Regions from separate parts of the Martinezella sp. CNPSo 3795 genome, predicted to be linked through region 2. Evidence: predicted binding sites of a transcription regulator. Region 2 holds the regulator's gene; the other holds the start of a gene.
What was found. Region 2 encodes PhoB, which activates phosphate uptake and scavenging genes when phosphate is short. Its sites were predicted from a motif close to TGTCATNNANCTGTCAT; they were not measured.
Positions count from the first base shown of each region.

Region 1: a site for PhoB is predicted at 4,664-4,680, ahead of phnF (phosphonate metabolism transcriptional regulator PhnF). Genes of this name have one in related genera too.

Region 1 covers NZ_JBXSOQ010000001.1:128,957-136,407, reverse strand. Annotated here, with positions in the region: gene phnH (phosphonate C-P lyase system protein PhnH) at 1-97, opposite strand, end outside; gene AC13QY_RS00670 (phosphonate C-P lyase system protein PhnG) at 100-558, opposite strand; gene AC13QY_RS00665 (PfkB family carbohydrate kinase) at 694-1,494, opposite strand; gene AC13QY_RS00660 (carbohydrate ABC transporter permease) at 1,503-2,342, opposite strand; gene AC13QY_RS00655 (carbohydrate ABC transporter permease) at 2,339-3,223, opposite strand; gene AC13QY_RS00650 (extracellular solute-binding protein) at 3,233-4,480, opposite strand; gene phnF (phosphonate metabolism transcriptional regulator PhnF) at 4,703-5,461, shown strand; gene AC13QY_RS00640 (class I SAM-dependent methyltransferase) at 5,562-6,383, shown strand; gene AC13QY_RS00635 (acyltransferase family protein) at 6,514-7,451, shown strand, end outside.
Region 2 covers NZ_JBXSOQ010000005.1:117,189-124,639, reverse strand. Annotated here, with positions in the region: gene pstC (phosphate ABC transporter permease subunit PstC) at 1-184, shown strand, start outside; gene pstA (phosphate ABC transporter permease PstA) at 181-1,515, shown strand; gene pstB (phosphate ABC transporter ATP-binding protein PstB) at 1,531-2,346, shown strand; gene phoU (phosphate signaling complex protein PhoU) at 2,397-3,110, shown strand; gene phoB (phosphate regulon transcriptional regulator PhoB) at 3,142-3,825, shown strand; gene AC13QY_RS16200 (GcrA family cell cycle regulator) at 3,915-4,442, opposite strand; gene AC13QY_RS16195 (aspartate aminotransferase family protein) at 4,867-6,066, shown strand; gene argF (ornithine carbamoyltransferase) at 6,140-7,057, shown strand; gene AC13QY_RS16185 (Hsp33 family molecular chaperone) at 7,106-7,451, shown strand, end outside.

The sequences.
Region 1 (7,451 bases), on a different contig from region 2:
CACGCGGATGACCGGGTCGGCTCAGCGCCCACATGAGTTCTTCGAAGGTGGCGTTGGTGCGGGTATCGTCGAGGGTGGGCAGGAGATTGTTGGCCATGGTCAGAATGTCTCCATCTGCACGCGGGTCGCCTCGACTTTTTGTAGGAGCTGCCGGTCTTCCTCTTCCTGATGGCGCCGTTCGGCATTCAGGAGCTCAAGGATGAGAGCGGCCTGATGATTGGCAGCGATCGCTGCGTCGATCACAGCCATTCCCATGGCGTGTTCGAGATCCCGGCCGACCAGTGCGCCATAGCCTTCCACGGCGCGATCCGGCACGCGGATATGCGCTTCGGACACCAGAACTTCGCCGAGATGGAAGGCGGTGCTGCGAACGGTATCGATCAGCGGCAGCATGGCAAGACCGGTACGGTTCACGACGACATCGACCTCGCCGAGGGTGTCGAGCACCTTTTCGGCCGCAGCCTTGATGTGCGCCGGGCGGCTTGCGGCGAGAATGTCCAGAGCCTGCGCATGCGTATAGGATGCGTTGACCGGGTTACCAGTCTTCTCCTCAGTCATCATCTTTTCCTCGGGCATCAGGATTTGTTCGGGGAATGGGCTCTAAAATATTCGAATGATTACTATAGTCATTCGAATGAATTGTCTATGGCATTTTGTCTTGCTCGAAGAGATTTTCGGAGTGCCGCGAATTCCCTAGGCGCTGCGCCGGCGCAGCCATTCCGCCGTGATGCGGCTTGCTTCCCGTGCAGCGGCCGCCGGTGCCTGCCCCTGCAGCAAGGCGAACAGAAAAGAACCGGCGAAACGGTCGCCGGCACCAATGGTATCGGTCGTGTCGACCTTTGTAGCCGGTTCGACTTCTACCGCCTGCAAGCCGTCAAACAGCGTAATCGGGCGCGTGCCGTCGGTGAGCACGAGCATCTTCAGGCGCGAACCGGCGATTTGGCCGGCCCTCTGCCAGGCGAGATTGAGATCATCCGGAACATCGTCGCGCGAGGAGATGACATAGTCCGCCGGTCGCGGCGTTGCCGGCCGCAGCGGAAATTGCGAGAGGACGAGCGGCTGCGCGCTAATCTGTTCGACGAGGCTTTCGTCGAGCGCGAGGGCATTGATATAGACGCCTGCACCCGACAGTTTGCCGGCTGCCGTCAGCTGCTGAGATCGCCCGGTCGGTGCGAGGATCGTCCGCTCTCCACTCGGCTCAAGGAAAATTTCCAGCGGTGCCGTCTTTCCAGGCGCCATCATGATGTAGTCGGTATGGAAGCCGGCCGAGGAAAGGGATCGCAATGCGGTTTGCCCTTGTTCGTCCTGCATCAGCCTCGAAACGATCGCGACGTCCGCTCCCAATTCCAGCAATTGCAGGCCTGTATAGAATGCGCCGCCGCCAAGGCGGGTCGTGCGGGACGAAAATTGTATGCGTCCGCCCGGAACCAGCGGTGCATCCAGCTGCCATATGCGATCGTGGTTTACCGATCCGATTACGATTACTCGGGGCATGCATCCGCCTATCTGTCATCAATGCCTGGTGCCAGCGCATCGACGATGAAACGCTGCGCCAGCAGGAAGATCAAGAGAACGGGGACGATCGACAACAGACTTGTTGCCATCAGCGGTCCCCAGGCCCGCTCTGCACCCTCCAAATCGGCGAAGGCGGCAATGCCCGTCGTCAGCGTCTTCTTGAAGGCATCATCGAGTACAAGCTGACCCCAGAGATAGATGTTCCAGGCCCCCATGAAGGAAATCACCGAAAGGGCGGATATTGCCGGAATGACATTGGGGATGCCGATCTCGATGAATTGCCGCCACAATCCGCTTCCATCCATGCGTGCCGCCTCGAATATCGAAGCGGGAAGCGACCGGAAAGCCTGCCGCATGTAGAAGACATAGAAGCCGATATAGGGGATCGATGGGATGATCATCGCGCCATAGGTGTTGAAGGCCTGGAGTTTCACCACGGCGATATAGGTCGGAATGATCGCCAGCACGTTTGGAAAGGACATGGTGGCGATAACGAACCAGAACAGCGGCTGCCTCCCCTTGAATTCGAGTCGCCCGAAGGCAAAGCCGGCCGGCACGGAGAGAGCGAGCTTTCCGGCGGTGATCAGGGTGGCGGTCAGCATGGAATTCCAAAGCCACATCCAGATCGGATGACGGCTTGCGGCGATGGCGAAATTCGAAAGCGTCGGATTTTCCGGCCAGAAACGCACGGCTCTCGCCATGATCATGTCGTTTGGCGTGAAGGCCGCCGTCACCATCCAGACGAGCGGAAACACGGTGACGATGCAGATTGCCATGAGCACGACATGGAGCAGCAACCTGTGAAGCTTGTGACCGATATCGCTCATCTGTAGTGCACCCGCTTCTCGCTGACGCGGAACTGCAGCCAGGTGATGGCGAGCACGAGAACGATGATGATGACGGCAACGGCGCTTGCCGGCCCGAACTGGAAGAACAACAGACCCTGCTGCCACAGGAAATAGAGAAGGCTCGAGCTTCTGCCCGCCGGTCCGCCATGGGTCAGCACATCGATGACGCCGACAATGTCGTCAAGCACATGGAAGAAGGTCGTGACGCTGATGAAAAAGGCCGTCGGCGTCATCAGCGGCAGGCTTATGTCGAAGAAATGCCGCGTCGAACCTGCACCGTCGAGCTCAGACGCCTCACGCAGCTGATGCGGCAGGTTCGCGAGCGCTGCCAGCCACAAAAGCATGTTGAGGCCGAAGGTCTTCCAGAAGGTGACGAGGCTGACACAGAGGAGCGCAAGGTTCGGATCCGTGTGCCAGCGCGACGGCGGAAAGCCGAAATGGCCGAGCACCTCGTTGAAGAGACCGTTGACTGGATTGAAAAGCCAGGACCAGGCAACGCCTGCCACTGAATAGGCGACGATCGTCGGCAGGAACAGGCTGCCGCGATAGAGCCCTTGCAGCGGATTCTTGCGCACCGAATGCAGCATGACCGCAAAGATCAGTGGGATGACGATCTCGGCCGGGATGAGGACGGTGCAGTAAAGCAGCGTATTCCAGGCCGCCATGCGGAAATCTGGATTGTCGAAGATGGACGCGTAGTTATCGACGCCGACAAAGCGGATGTCTGCCGACAGCAGATTCCAGTCGACCACCGATAACAACATCGACGCTATCAGCGGGCCATAGAGGAATATCGCCACGGAAAAAACGGCTGGCCCCACGAAGAGGTAGGGGGCCAGCGATCGAAGACGAAATGGCATGATGCGAACCTATGCCGAAATCAGCCCAGCAAGCTCGTCATGAGCACCCTTGATACCGTCGGCAACCGTCGTTTCCTTGAGCAGCATACGCGAGACCCACTTGCGCCACACGGCCTGTCCTTCGAGGCCGCGCTTGCCGGGCCAGATCGTCTCTGCGGTCAGGCCATCGCCGAGCTGAGCCGCCGCCGGCTTCATGAACTCGTTGATGAGCGGAATGTCGTGCGTCGAGGTGTTGAGGTAGCCGGTCTGAGACCAAAGCGTCTGGCCTTCCTTCGATGCGCAGAATTCGAGGAAGGCTAGAGCGGCCTCCGCCTGTTCCTTGTTACGCGTGTAAATGGCAAGGAAATTGCCGCCGCTGTTCATCTTGCGCTGATGTCCCGGAAGCCCCGGGAATTTGGTCGTGACAGCCTTTGCCGCACCGAAGGGGAAGGTGACGGCGGCGGTCGAGCTGGTTGTGCAAATCGCAAGTGCGCCGGACTGAAACGCGGCCGTCTGCTCCTTGTCGCTGACGGGAAGCCAAAGCCCTTCATGGGCCGGGGCGCAATATTCGGTCATGCCGGCGATGGCTTCCGCGCTGTTTAGGGCCAACTTGCCATCGGGATCGATGATGAAGCCGCCGGCATTCTGGATGAAGGACTGGCTCGTCCATTCGTTGTTGGAGAGGGAGATCGGTGAGCGATAGGTCGGATGCTTGCCTTTCAGGGCCGCATCGAGCTTGCGGGCGCCTTCGTAGAGCCACTTGGTATCAGGCGTTTCCGGCAGATTGGGATCGAGGCCGGCAGCCTTCCACATGTCGCTGTTGATATAGGTTATCGGCGTTGACATCGCCCAGGGAAGACCGATGACGGCGCCGTCGATGCTGACCAGTGGTAGGACCGACGGGCGGAAATTGGCGAGGATTGCCTCTGCCTTTGCGGAATTGATCTCGCGAAGGTCGCGGGCGCCGAGCGTGCGCTTGGCGAAATAGCCGAACTTCCAGCCGGTGATCATCATGGCCGGCGGACGGCCAGCGGCGACGCTCGCGACCGCCTTGGCGGTCACGGCCTCATAGTCGCCGTCGAAACGGTTGGTAACGGTTATGCCGAGCTGCTTAGCATTGAAAGCGTCGACAACCTTCTGGAACGGCTTGTCGGAGCCCCAGGTGCTCGAAATCTCGATAGCCGCGTCGGCGGACCGGGCCTTGCCGGTCATAGCGATTGATGTGCCGATGACTGCGGTCGTGCCCGCGATAAATTGACGACGATCAAGTCTTACCATCTTATCCTCAATATCCGAATGATTAATAAAACATTCGGATATTTACCTAACGATGGCGAGTGACACCCATATGAAGGAAAGCGTGGCTAAGCGCTAAAGCTCGAGGGTAAAATTGACTTTGGCTGCTGTTTGTTGGATTTCCGATATCGGGCACAGATTGAAAATCGATGCTGTAGCCGATATATGACATTCGAATGACATGGTTGAATTCGGAAGGCAGGCATGGAGAAGAAATTGCTGCACGGGCAATGGCAACAGGTCGAGAGCGATATTGCGGAGGATATCCTGACCGGTCGCCTGTCACCAAAGGCGCAGCTTCCGACGGAATCCGACCTGATGGAACGTTTCGGCGTCGGACGGCACACCATACGGCGCGCCATTTCCCGTCTCGAAAGCCGGGGGCTCGTGCTGGTCGAGCAGGGGCGCGGAACCTTCGTCAGGGATAGTCGCCTCGACTATCGCCTGTCCGAACGCACGCGCTTTTCCCAGAACCTGCTCGATCAAGGCAGAGAACCGCTCGGTCAGGCCATTCATGAGGAGGTTGTCCCGGCTTCGGAATTGATCGCAGAGGCTTTGCGGCTTCCACTTGGTGAGCCGGTTTATCATATTGTCCGCCGCGGCTTTGCCGACGAGGAGCCGATCAACTATTCGCATGCTTACTATCCGGTGCGCCGTTTTCCAGGTTTCGACGAGGCGCGGCGCAGCGGGCGAAGCGTCACCGTCATTCTGGCCGAATACGGCATCCCCGACTATATCCGCCTGCGCACGGATATCGTCGTCCGTCTGCCGACAAGCGAAGAGGCGAAACAGCTCTGCCAGTCCATGTCTCAGCCGGTGGCTGTGTCGAGAAAGGTGGATGTCGATCTCAAGGGCACGCCGATTTCCTATTCGGAATCCGTCTGGCCGGGCGAGCGCGTGCAATTCTCCATCGACAACACCAGCCAGCTTCTGGACGTGCTTGCGCGCGGTGACGCGGGCTGAATAGACCGGTTCTGTGCGATTGGGTCTCTTCAGAGCTGAATGACGCGTCTGCTGCGATATGCTAGTATCGGGCTTTCTCAGGCGCGCAGCGGGTGATGCGATGTTGGAAGCAGACAAGCTATTCGCTGGCTCGATTCCGGAAAATTACGACCGCCATATGGTGCCGTTGATTTTCGAGCCTTATGCGGCAGATATAGCCCAGCGAGCAGCGTCCTTGCGGCCCGACGCAGTGTTGGAAATCGCTGCAGGCACCGGCGTTGTCACCCGCGCATTGGCGCCGAAATTATCCCCCGGTGCAAACTACGTCGTCACCGACCTCAACCAGCCGATGCTCGATTACGCCGCTTCGCGGCAGGCTCCCGACAGCCGCATCACATGGCAGCAGGCGGATGCCCAGTCGTTGCCCTTCGAAAATGCATCCTTCGATCTCGTCTTTTGCCAGTTCGGCGCCATGTTTTTTCCGGACCGTATCTCGGCCTACCGCCAGGCAAAGCGCGTTCTGAAGCCCGGTGGGCATTTCCTCTTCAACGTCTGGGACCGCATCGAAGAGAACATATTCGCGGATGATGTCACGAACGCGCTTGCCCGGATTTTTCCCAACGATCCGCCACGCTTTCTGGCGCGCACTCCGCATGGCTATCACGATGTGGATCGGATTCGCGGCGATCTCGAGAACGCTGGTTTCTCCGAAATTGCGATTGAAACGAGGGCCGAGCAAAGCCGGGCATCTTCGCCGCGTCTTCCGGCCGTAGCTTATTGTCAGGGAACTCTGCTCCGTAACGAAATCGAAGCCAGAGAAGCGGAGAAGCTGCAGGCTGCGACCGACTATGTCGCCGCCGCAATCGAAGCCAGACACGGTAGCGGCGAAGTTGCTGCTAAAATTCAGGCACATATCATCCTGGCGACGGCTTATCCTGCCTAACGTCTGAAATATTAACTGAAGAATAACTATAATCTAAAGCAGGGCTGCCGATTTATGCATGCGGCGACGAGTTATTATATTGTCGTGGATACCAAATGGAGATCCAGGGCAATATTCGCTGAGCTTTCCGGTGAGGTTTTATAAGGAAATACCTGAGGGACGAGATGCGGGCGGCAACGCCGGCAAATCCGCTCATATGCTCTTGAACCTTCAGGTGCTGCGCGCGCTCGCAGCCTCTTCCGTGGTCATCGCCCATGCTCTGCACGAAACAGAGATCCTTGCAGCAGCGACAGGACGTGCAGCGGTCGATGGCTCTGCCTGGAATCTCGGTTTCGGCGTCGACATCTTCTTCGTTCTTTCCGGCTTCATCATGACCCACACTGCAGCATCGGAGTTCGGCAAGAGCGGCGCTCCGCTGCATTTTTTTTTACGGCGTTGCGCTCGTGTCGTCCCCCTCTATTGGCTTTTGACGAGTATCATGCTGCTTGGCGCGCTCGCGGCACCCTCGCTGCTCGTCGTTCCCGTCGGCTCCATATCCCATGTTCTCGCCTCCTATTTCTTCATTCCGTCCGGGCGTGGCGTGGGGGAGATCAGGCCGGTGCTCGCGCTTGGCTGGACTCTGAATTACGAGATGCTGTTCTATGTGTTCTTCGCACTGGCGCTCCTTTTGCCGATAAGGGTGGGGGTCATCTGGCTGTCGGTGCTCATGGTCGGCATGGCGCTCGTCGGAAATCTCGTTGACCCCAGCCATGTCCAGATAGCATTCTGGACGAGCCCGATCATTCTGGAGTTCCTGTTTGGCGTCTATGTCGCTCTGATTTTCCGCAGCGGCGTGAGGATCGGCAAGGGTATTGCGTTCGGGCTCGTGGCCATAGGGCTTCTTGGCTTCGTTCATGTCTCCACGCTTTGGAACGATGCGGCCTTGCCGCAATTCCTGCGAAGCGGTTTGCCTGCGGCTCTGTTCGTTCTTGCGGCCGCAATCGGTCCTGTTTTGCCTCATAAGAGACCTGTACTCTGGAGTGTCGCTTTGGGAGATGCCTCCTATAGCCTCTACCTCGCCCATCCCTT
Region 2 (7,451 bases):
TCCCTTCGAGCCGATGACGACGGTCACGGTGAAGATCGTCAATCAGCTGACCGGCGATCTGGAATTCACCTCGCCGCAGACGCTCGTCGCCTTCGCCCTCGGCATCACGCTGTTCTGCCTGACGCTGTGCCTCAACGTCTATGCGCTCTACATTGTCCGTCGATACAGGGAGCAATACGAATGAGCGGCGTCGTATCTTCCTCTCAGCTCAACATGCCGCGCGGTCTGACGCCGGGTGCGTCTGTGCACCGAGATATCGGCATCAAGCGGCGCTATGCCGCCGAGCGTCGCTTTCGCGCCTATGGGATGACCGCCGTCATCTTCGGTCTCGTCTTCCTTATCATCCTGGTCTCGACCGTGGTCCGCACTGGTTATACCGCCTTTGTCCAGACTTCGATCACCTTGCCGATCGAATTCACCGAGAAGGTAATCGACCCGACGGGTAAGCGCATGAACGATCCGAAGGTGCTGATCGCTGCCAATTACCCCGTACTGGTGCGCGATGCGTTGGTGAAAGCGCTTGGCATCGATCCGGCCAATCGCACGCTTGTACGCGAGGCGATGGCGATGGTGTCGGACAGCGCCAGGATCGTGTTGCGCGACAGAGTCGTTGCCAACCCCTCTATCATAGGGACGACACAGAGCGTCACATTCCGGGCCAGCGCCAACATCGATTCCGCCAACAAGGGGCAGATCGATCTGACCGTCAGCGAGAAGGATCGCAAGATTTCCAACCGCCAGGTCGCATGGATGAAGCAACTCAGCGAAAGCGGCGCGCTTCATAAGGCCTTCAACAGCGGTCTCTTTCTGTCGGGCAATTCGAGCCGGCCGGAAGCCGCCGGGCTTGGTGTCGCGCTGATCGGCTCGCTCTACCTGATGCTGACCGTTCTCGTACTTGCCTTGCCGGTCGGCGTTGCCGCCTCGATCTATCTGGAAGAGTTCGCACCGAAGAACCGGCTGACGGATCTGATCGAGGTCAACATCAACAATCTCGCTGCTGTCCCCTCGATCGTCTATGGCCTGCTGGGTCTCTCGGTCTTCATCAACATGATGGGGCTGCCGCGCTCGGCGTCGCTGGTCGGCGGCCTTGTACTGAGCCTGATGACGCTGCCGATGATCATCATCGCCACGCGCTCCGCCTTGCGTGCAGTGCCGCCGTCGATCCGCAGCGCAGCGCTCGGTCTTGGCGCATCGCGCATGCAGATGGTCTTCCATCATGTTCTGCCGCTCGCGATGCCTGGCATTCTGACGGGCACGATCCTAGGGCTTGCCCATGCGCTCGGAGAGACCGCGCCACTGCTTCTGATCGGCATGGTCGCCTTCGTTGCCAATTATCCGGCATCGCCGCTCGATCCCTCGACGGCGCTGCCGGTGCAGATCTACATGTGGGCGAGCGAAGCCGAGCGGGCCTTCGTCGAAAGGACGTCCGGCGCCATCATCGTGCTCCTCTTCTTCCTCGTCGCGATGAACATCGGCGCCATCCTGCTGCGCCGCCGCTTCGAGCGGCGCTGGTAAGGGAGGGCGCACGAAATGAACATGATGACGGAAGCTGCCAGCGAAAGAGCCTTGGCCAAGAAGATGACGACGATCCCTTACAAGATGATCGGCCAGGACGTTTCTGTGTTCTACGGCGACAAGCGGGCGCTCTTCGACGTCAATCTGAAGATCCGCGCCAATACGGTCACGGCTCTGATCGGCCCTTCCGGCTGTGGCAAGTCCACCTTCCTGCGCTGCCTCAACCGCATGAACGATACGATCGAGACCTGCCGCGTCACCGGCAAGATCACGCTCGACGATCAGGATGTCTACGACGACAGCATCGACGTCGTGGAATTGCGCGCCCGCGTCGGCATGGTCTTCCAGAAGCCCAACCCGTTTCCGAAGTCGATCTACGAGAATGTCGCCTACGGCCCGCGCATCCATGGCCTGCATCGCTCGAAGGCCGATCTCGAGCATATCGTCGAAACCAGTCTGCAGAAGGCCGGTCTCTGGGGTGAGGTGAAGGATCGGCTCCATGACGCCGGCACGAGCCTGTCGGGCGGCCAGCAGCAGCGCCTCTGCATCGCGCGCGCCGTTGCGGTCAGCCCGGAGGTGATCCTGATGGACGAGCCGTGCTCTGCGCTCGATCCGATCGCAACCGCCAAGGTCGAGGATCTCATCCACGAGCTTCGGGAGAATTTCACCATCGTCATCGTGACGCATTCCATGCAGCAGGCCGCTCGTGTCTCGCAGCGTACCGCAATGTTCCATCTCGGCCACCTGGTCGAGGAGAACGACACCGATAAGATGTTCACCAATCCCGACGATTTCCGCACGCAGGATTACATCATGGGCCGTTTTGGTTGATGATGGCAGGCGCGCGGCTCCTTTCACACAGTTCACTTGAGGATAGAAAAATGGTCTCCACTCACATTCTCTCTGCCTATGACGAAGACCTGAAGTTTCTGACGCGCCGCATTGCCGAAATGGGCGGCCTGGCCGAGCAGATGGTTAGCGACAGCGTACGCGCTCTCGTCAACAGCGACGCGGCCCTGGCCCAGAAGGTCATCTCCGACGACGTCGTTCTCGACCATGCCGAGCGCGAAGTTGGTGACAAGGCGATCGTCACCATCGCTCGTCGTCAGCCGATGGCAGCGGACCTGCGCGAAATCATGGGCTCGATCCGCATCGCCTCCGATCTGGAGCGCGTCGGTGATCTCGGCAAGAATACCGCAAAGCGCGTCATCGCCGTTCAGGGCACGGGCGTGCCGCGTCGTCTCGCTCGTGGCATCGAACACCTCTCCGAACTGGCACTGAGCCAGCTCAAGGAAGTTCTTGATGTCTACGCCACCCGCTCGCCGGACAAAGCCGTGTCGATCCGCGAACGCGACGAGGAAATCGACGCCATGTACACCTCGCTCTTCCGCGAGATGCTGACCTACATGATGGAAGATCCGCGCAACATCACCACCTGCACGCATCTTCTCTTCTGCGCCAAGAACATCGAGCGCATCGGCGACCATGCCACCAACATCGCCGAGACGATCTATTACATGGCGACCGGTGCTCAGCCGGAAGGCGAGCGCCCGAAGGACGATACCGCCAACACCGTCGGCGCAGTGACGGAATAATCTGGAAGCGAAGAAAGGAGACCATAGGCGCATGGTTCCGAGAGTTGCTGTTGTAGAAGACGAGGAAGCGCTTAGCGTTCTGCTGCGCTACAATCTTGAGGCCGAAGGCTTCGAGGTCGACACGATCCTCAGAGGTGATGAGGCCGAGCTGCGTCTCCAGGAGCGCATCCCCGATCTCCTGATCCTCGACTGGATGCTCCCCGGCGTGTCCGGCATCGAGCTCTGCCGCCGGCTGCGTATGCGGCCGGAGACGGAGCGCTTGCCGATCATCATGCTGACGGCTCGCGGCGAGGAAAGCGAGCGCGTGCGCGGACTTTCGACCGGCGCGGACGATTACGTCGTCAAGCCGTTCTCGACGCCGGAGCTGATGGCCCGCGTCAAGGCGATGCTGCGGCGCGCCCGCCCGGAGGTTCTCTCCACGGTGCTGCGTTGCGGCGATATCGAGCTGGACCGCGAAACCCATCGCGTCCACCGCAAGAGCCGCGAAGTCCGGCTGGGGCCGACAGAATTCCGCCTGCTGGAGTTCCTGATGTCCTCGCCAGGCCGCGTCTTCTCGCGTTCGCAGCTGCTCGATGGCGTATGGGGGCACGATATCTACGTCGATGAACGCACGGTCGACGTCCATGTCGGCCGTCTGCGCAAGGCGCTCAATTTCTCCAATATGCAGGATGTCATCCGCACCGTTCGCGGCGCGGGCTATTCCATGGAAGCCTGAGCGGCTCGCCGCTCGGGTGTTACTAAATAGCGGCGGAAATAGAAAAACGGGCCTCGAGGGGCCCGTTTCTCTTTGTCTTGCGGTAACTTTCAGCCGTTGTTGCGACGGCGGTCATGCACCGGCTGGTAGGCCATGCGCTGATGATAGGTGCAGTAGGGGGACGAATCCGGGCTGTCATTGCCGCAGAAGTGGAAGTCGTCCTTCAGCGGGTCCCCGACCGGCCATTTGCAGGTGCGTTCCGTCAGCTCCGTCAGGCCGAGGCGGCGGGAGATCGGAACGACGACGTTCGATGCCGGGCGATACTGAATTTCATTGACGGAATCTATCTCGATCTCTTCCTTCAGCATGGTTGCACCCTGCTGGCGGGCGACCACGGTGCGGGTAGCGACGCGCGAGCCGTAGGTCGTTGCGCGGGGAGCCGCGGCACTGCGCTTTGGCGTGCGCGTCGCGGTTGCCGTGCCGCCCGCCTTCGCTCGGCCAGGAAGGTTCAGGCGGTGCACCTTGCCGATAACGGCATTACGGCTCACGCCACCGAGCTGCGCAGCGATCTGGCTGGCGCTCAACCCTTCGGACCATAGCTTTTTCAGCTTCTCGACGCGTTCGTCTGTCCAATTCATGCCCTGTCTCCGCTGTCGCGTTTCCGATGGCAGAATCCCTCACCATTGCCTCGCATGGGAACGAGGCGCGAAACGCTCTAAAATTGTGGTGACTAGTTCCGCCGCATGCAGTCTAGCAATTGCTTTTTAACCTAGTGTGAGGCTGACTCCGTGACAAGAGTCGCGAGAATCTTGAGGAATCGATTTCGAGGTTTTCCCCAACTTGCTGCCTAGGCGTGGCATTTCTGCAATAGGCGCCGCCGAACCTATCTCTTTTGCCCGCAAGCGCTATCTCGCACCTGCTAAAACGCCAGTTTTGTTGACATCGCGATGCAAAACATCAATAGTGCCCGGGCCGCCGCAAGGCGGCATTTTTGATTTTTTCGGACCCGTTTCATCAAATCGAAGCGATCGGTCCTTAAAGTTGTGATCAGGAGATATGGCCATGGCCGAGACCACGCCGCTTTATGACACCTATATGCGCGCTCCGTTACGGTTCGAGCGAGGCGAGGGCGTCTGGCTGGTCACCGAAAATGGCGAGCGCTACCTCGATTTCGCAGCCGGCGTCGCGGTCAACTCGCTCGGTCACGCCCATCCTCATCTCGTCGCCGAATTGAAGGCCCAGGCCGACAAGGTCTGGCACCTGTCGAACCTCTACGAGGTGCCCGGTCAGGAGAAGCTGTCGAAGCGGCTGACGGAAGCGACCTTCGCCGACAAGGTATTCTTCACCAATTCGGGCGCCGAGGCACTGGAATGCGCCATCAAGACGGCGCGGCGCTATCAATTCGCCAAGGGGCATCCCGAAAAGTTCCACATCATCACCTTCGAGGGCGCCTTCCACGGCCGCACCATCGCGACCATCGCCGCAGGCGGCCAGGAGAAGTATATCGAGGGCTTCGGACCCAAGGCACCGGGTTTCGATCAGGTACAATTCGGCGATCTCGATGCCGTGCGCGCCGCCATCACGGATGCGACGGCCGGAATCCTGATCGAGCCGGTTCAGGGCGAGGGCGGCATCCGTCCGGCCACCAACGAATTCCTGCGCGGGCTGCGTGAGATCTGCGACGAACATGGCCTGCTGCTGATCCTCGACGAAGTACAGTGTGGCGTCGGCCGCACTGGCAAGCTCTTCGCCTATGAATGGGCCGGCATCAAGCCTGATATCATGGCTGTCGCCAAGGGCATCGGCGGCGGTTTCCCGCTCGGTGCATGCCTTGCGACGGCAGAAGCCGCCTCAGGCATGAAGGCAGGCACCCACGGTTCCACCTATGGCGGCAATCCGCTCGCCATGGCGGTCGGAAATGCCGTTCTCGATATCGTGCTTGCCGAAGGCTTCCTGCAGCATGTGCGCGATGTCTCGCTGGTCTTCCGCCAGGGGCTCGCCTCGCTCAAGGATCGTTTTCCTGACATCATCGAGGACGTTCGCGGCGAAGGTCTGATGCTCGGCATCAAGGCGGCCATTCCGCAGGCAGAGCTGCTGCAGGCTATCCGTGCCGAGCATCTGCTCGGCGTGCCGGCCGGCGATAACGTCATCCGCCTTCTGCCGCCGCTGGTCGTCACCGCCGAAGAAGCACGCGAAGGTCTTGCCCGCCTGGAGCGTGCCGCCGAGCGTGCGCGCGCTGCCCGCACCAAGAAATCGGCTTGAGTTCAACGCCCGCTGACGGGGCGTTCCTGCCCCACGCGGGCGTTATTGTTTTTTCTGGAGCACAGGTAAGGACATGGCTTCTCCGAAACACTTTCTCGACCTCTCTGCCGTTCCGGCTGCCGATCTGCGCAACATCATCGATGACGCGATCGTGCGAAAGAGCGCGCAGAAGGCCGGCACTGCCGACAAGCCGCTCGCCGGCAAGATGCTGGCGATGATCTTCGAGAAGCCGTCCACCCGAACCCGCGTTTCGTTCGATGTCGGCATGCGACAGCTGGGCGGCGAGACGCTGTTCCTCTCCGGCACCGAAATGCAGCTTGGCCGCGCCGAAACGATCGGCGATACGGCCAAGGTGCTGTCGCGCTATGTCGATGCGATCATGATCCGCACGACCGATCATTCGCGCCTGCTGGAGCTAGCGGAACATGCGACCGTTCCGGTCATCAACGCGCTGACCGACGATACGCATCCCTGCCAGATCATGGCGGATATCATGACGTTCGAGGAGCATCGCGGCCCGATCAAGGGCAAGACGCTTGCCTGGACGGGCGACGGCAACAACGTGCTGCATTCGCTGATCGAAGGTGCGGCACGCTTCGGCTATCGCATGAATATGGCGGTACCCCTTGGTTCTGAGCCGAAGGATCACTATCTGAACTGGGCCCGCAACGAGGGCGCCGAAATCATGCTCTCGCATGATGCAGACCGTGCGGTCGCCGGCGCCGATTGCGTGGTAACCGATACCTGGGTTTCCATGAATCAGGAGCACCGGGCACGCGGTCACAACGTCTTCCAGCCCTATCAGGTCAACAAGGCTTTGATGGCACAGGCCGGCAAAGACGCTTTGTTCATGCATTGCCTGCCCGCCCATCGCGGAGAGGAAGTGACGGACGAGGTGATCGATGGCCCGCAATCCGTTGTCTTCGATGAGGCGGAAAACCGCCTTCATGCGCAAAAGTCGATTCTTGCTTGGTGCCTGGGCGCGATCTGAAGATATTAAACCGCGTCTCAGGGGCGCGGGCGCAGTAGGAGTAAAGCAATGGCCGAAAATGCCGCAACGCTGGGTCAGTTTGATTTCGCCGGTGACGATCATGTCGTTCCCTTCCAGGTGGAAGGTCTGGACGTGCGCGGCCGTGCCGTACAGCTCGGTCCGCTGCTGGACGCGATCCTTGCCCGGCATGACTATCCGACGCCGGTTGCACGCCTTCTGGCCGAGGCCATCGTCCTGACCGTCCTGCTCGGCACGTCGCTGAAATTCGAAGGCAAGTTCACCGTGCAGACCAAGGGCGACGGACCCGTGGACCTGCTGGTTGCCGATTTCACGACGCCGGAAAATGTTCGCGCCTATGCCCGTTTCGACGAAGAAGCACTGGAAAAGGCAGTCG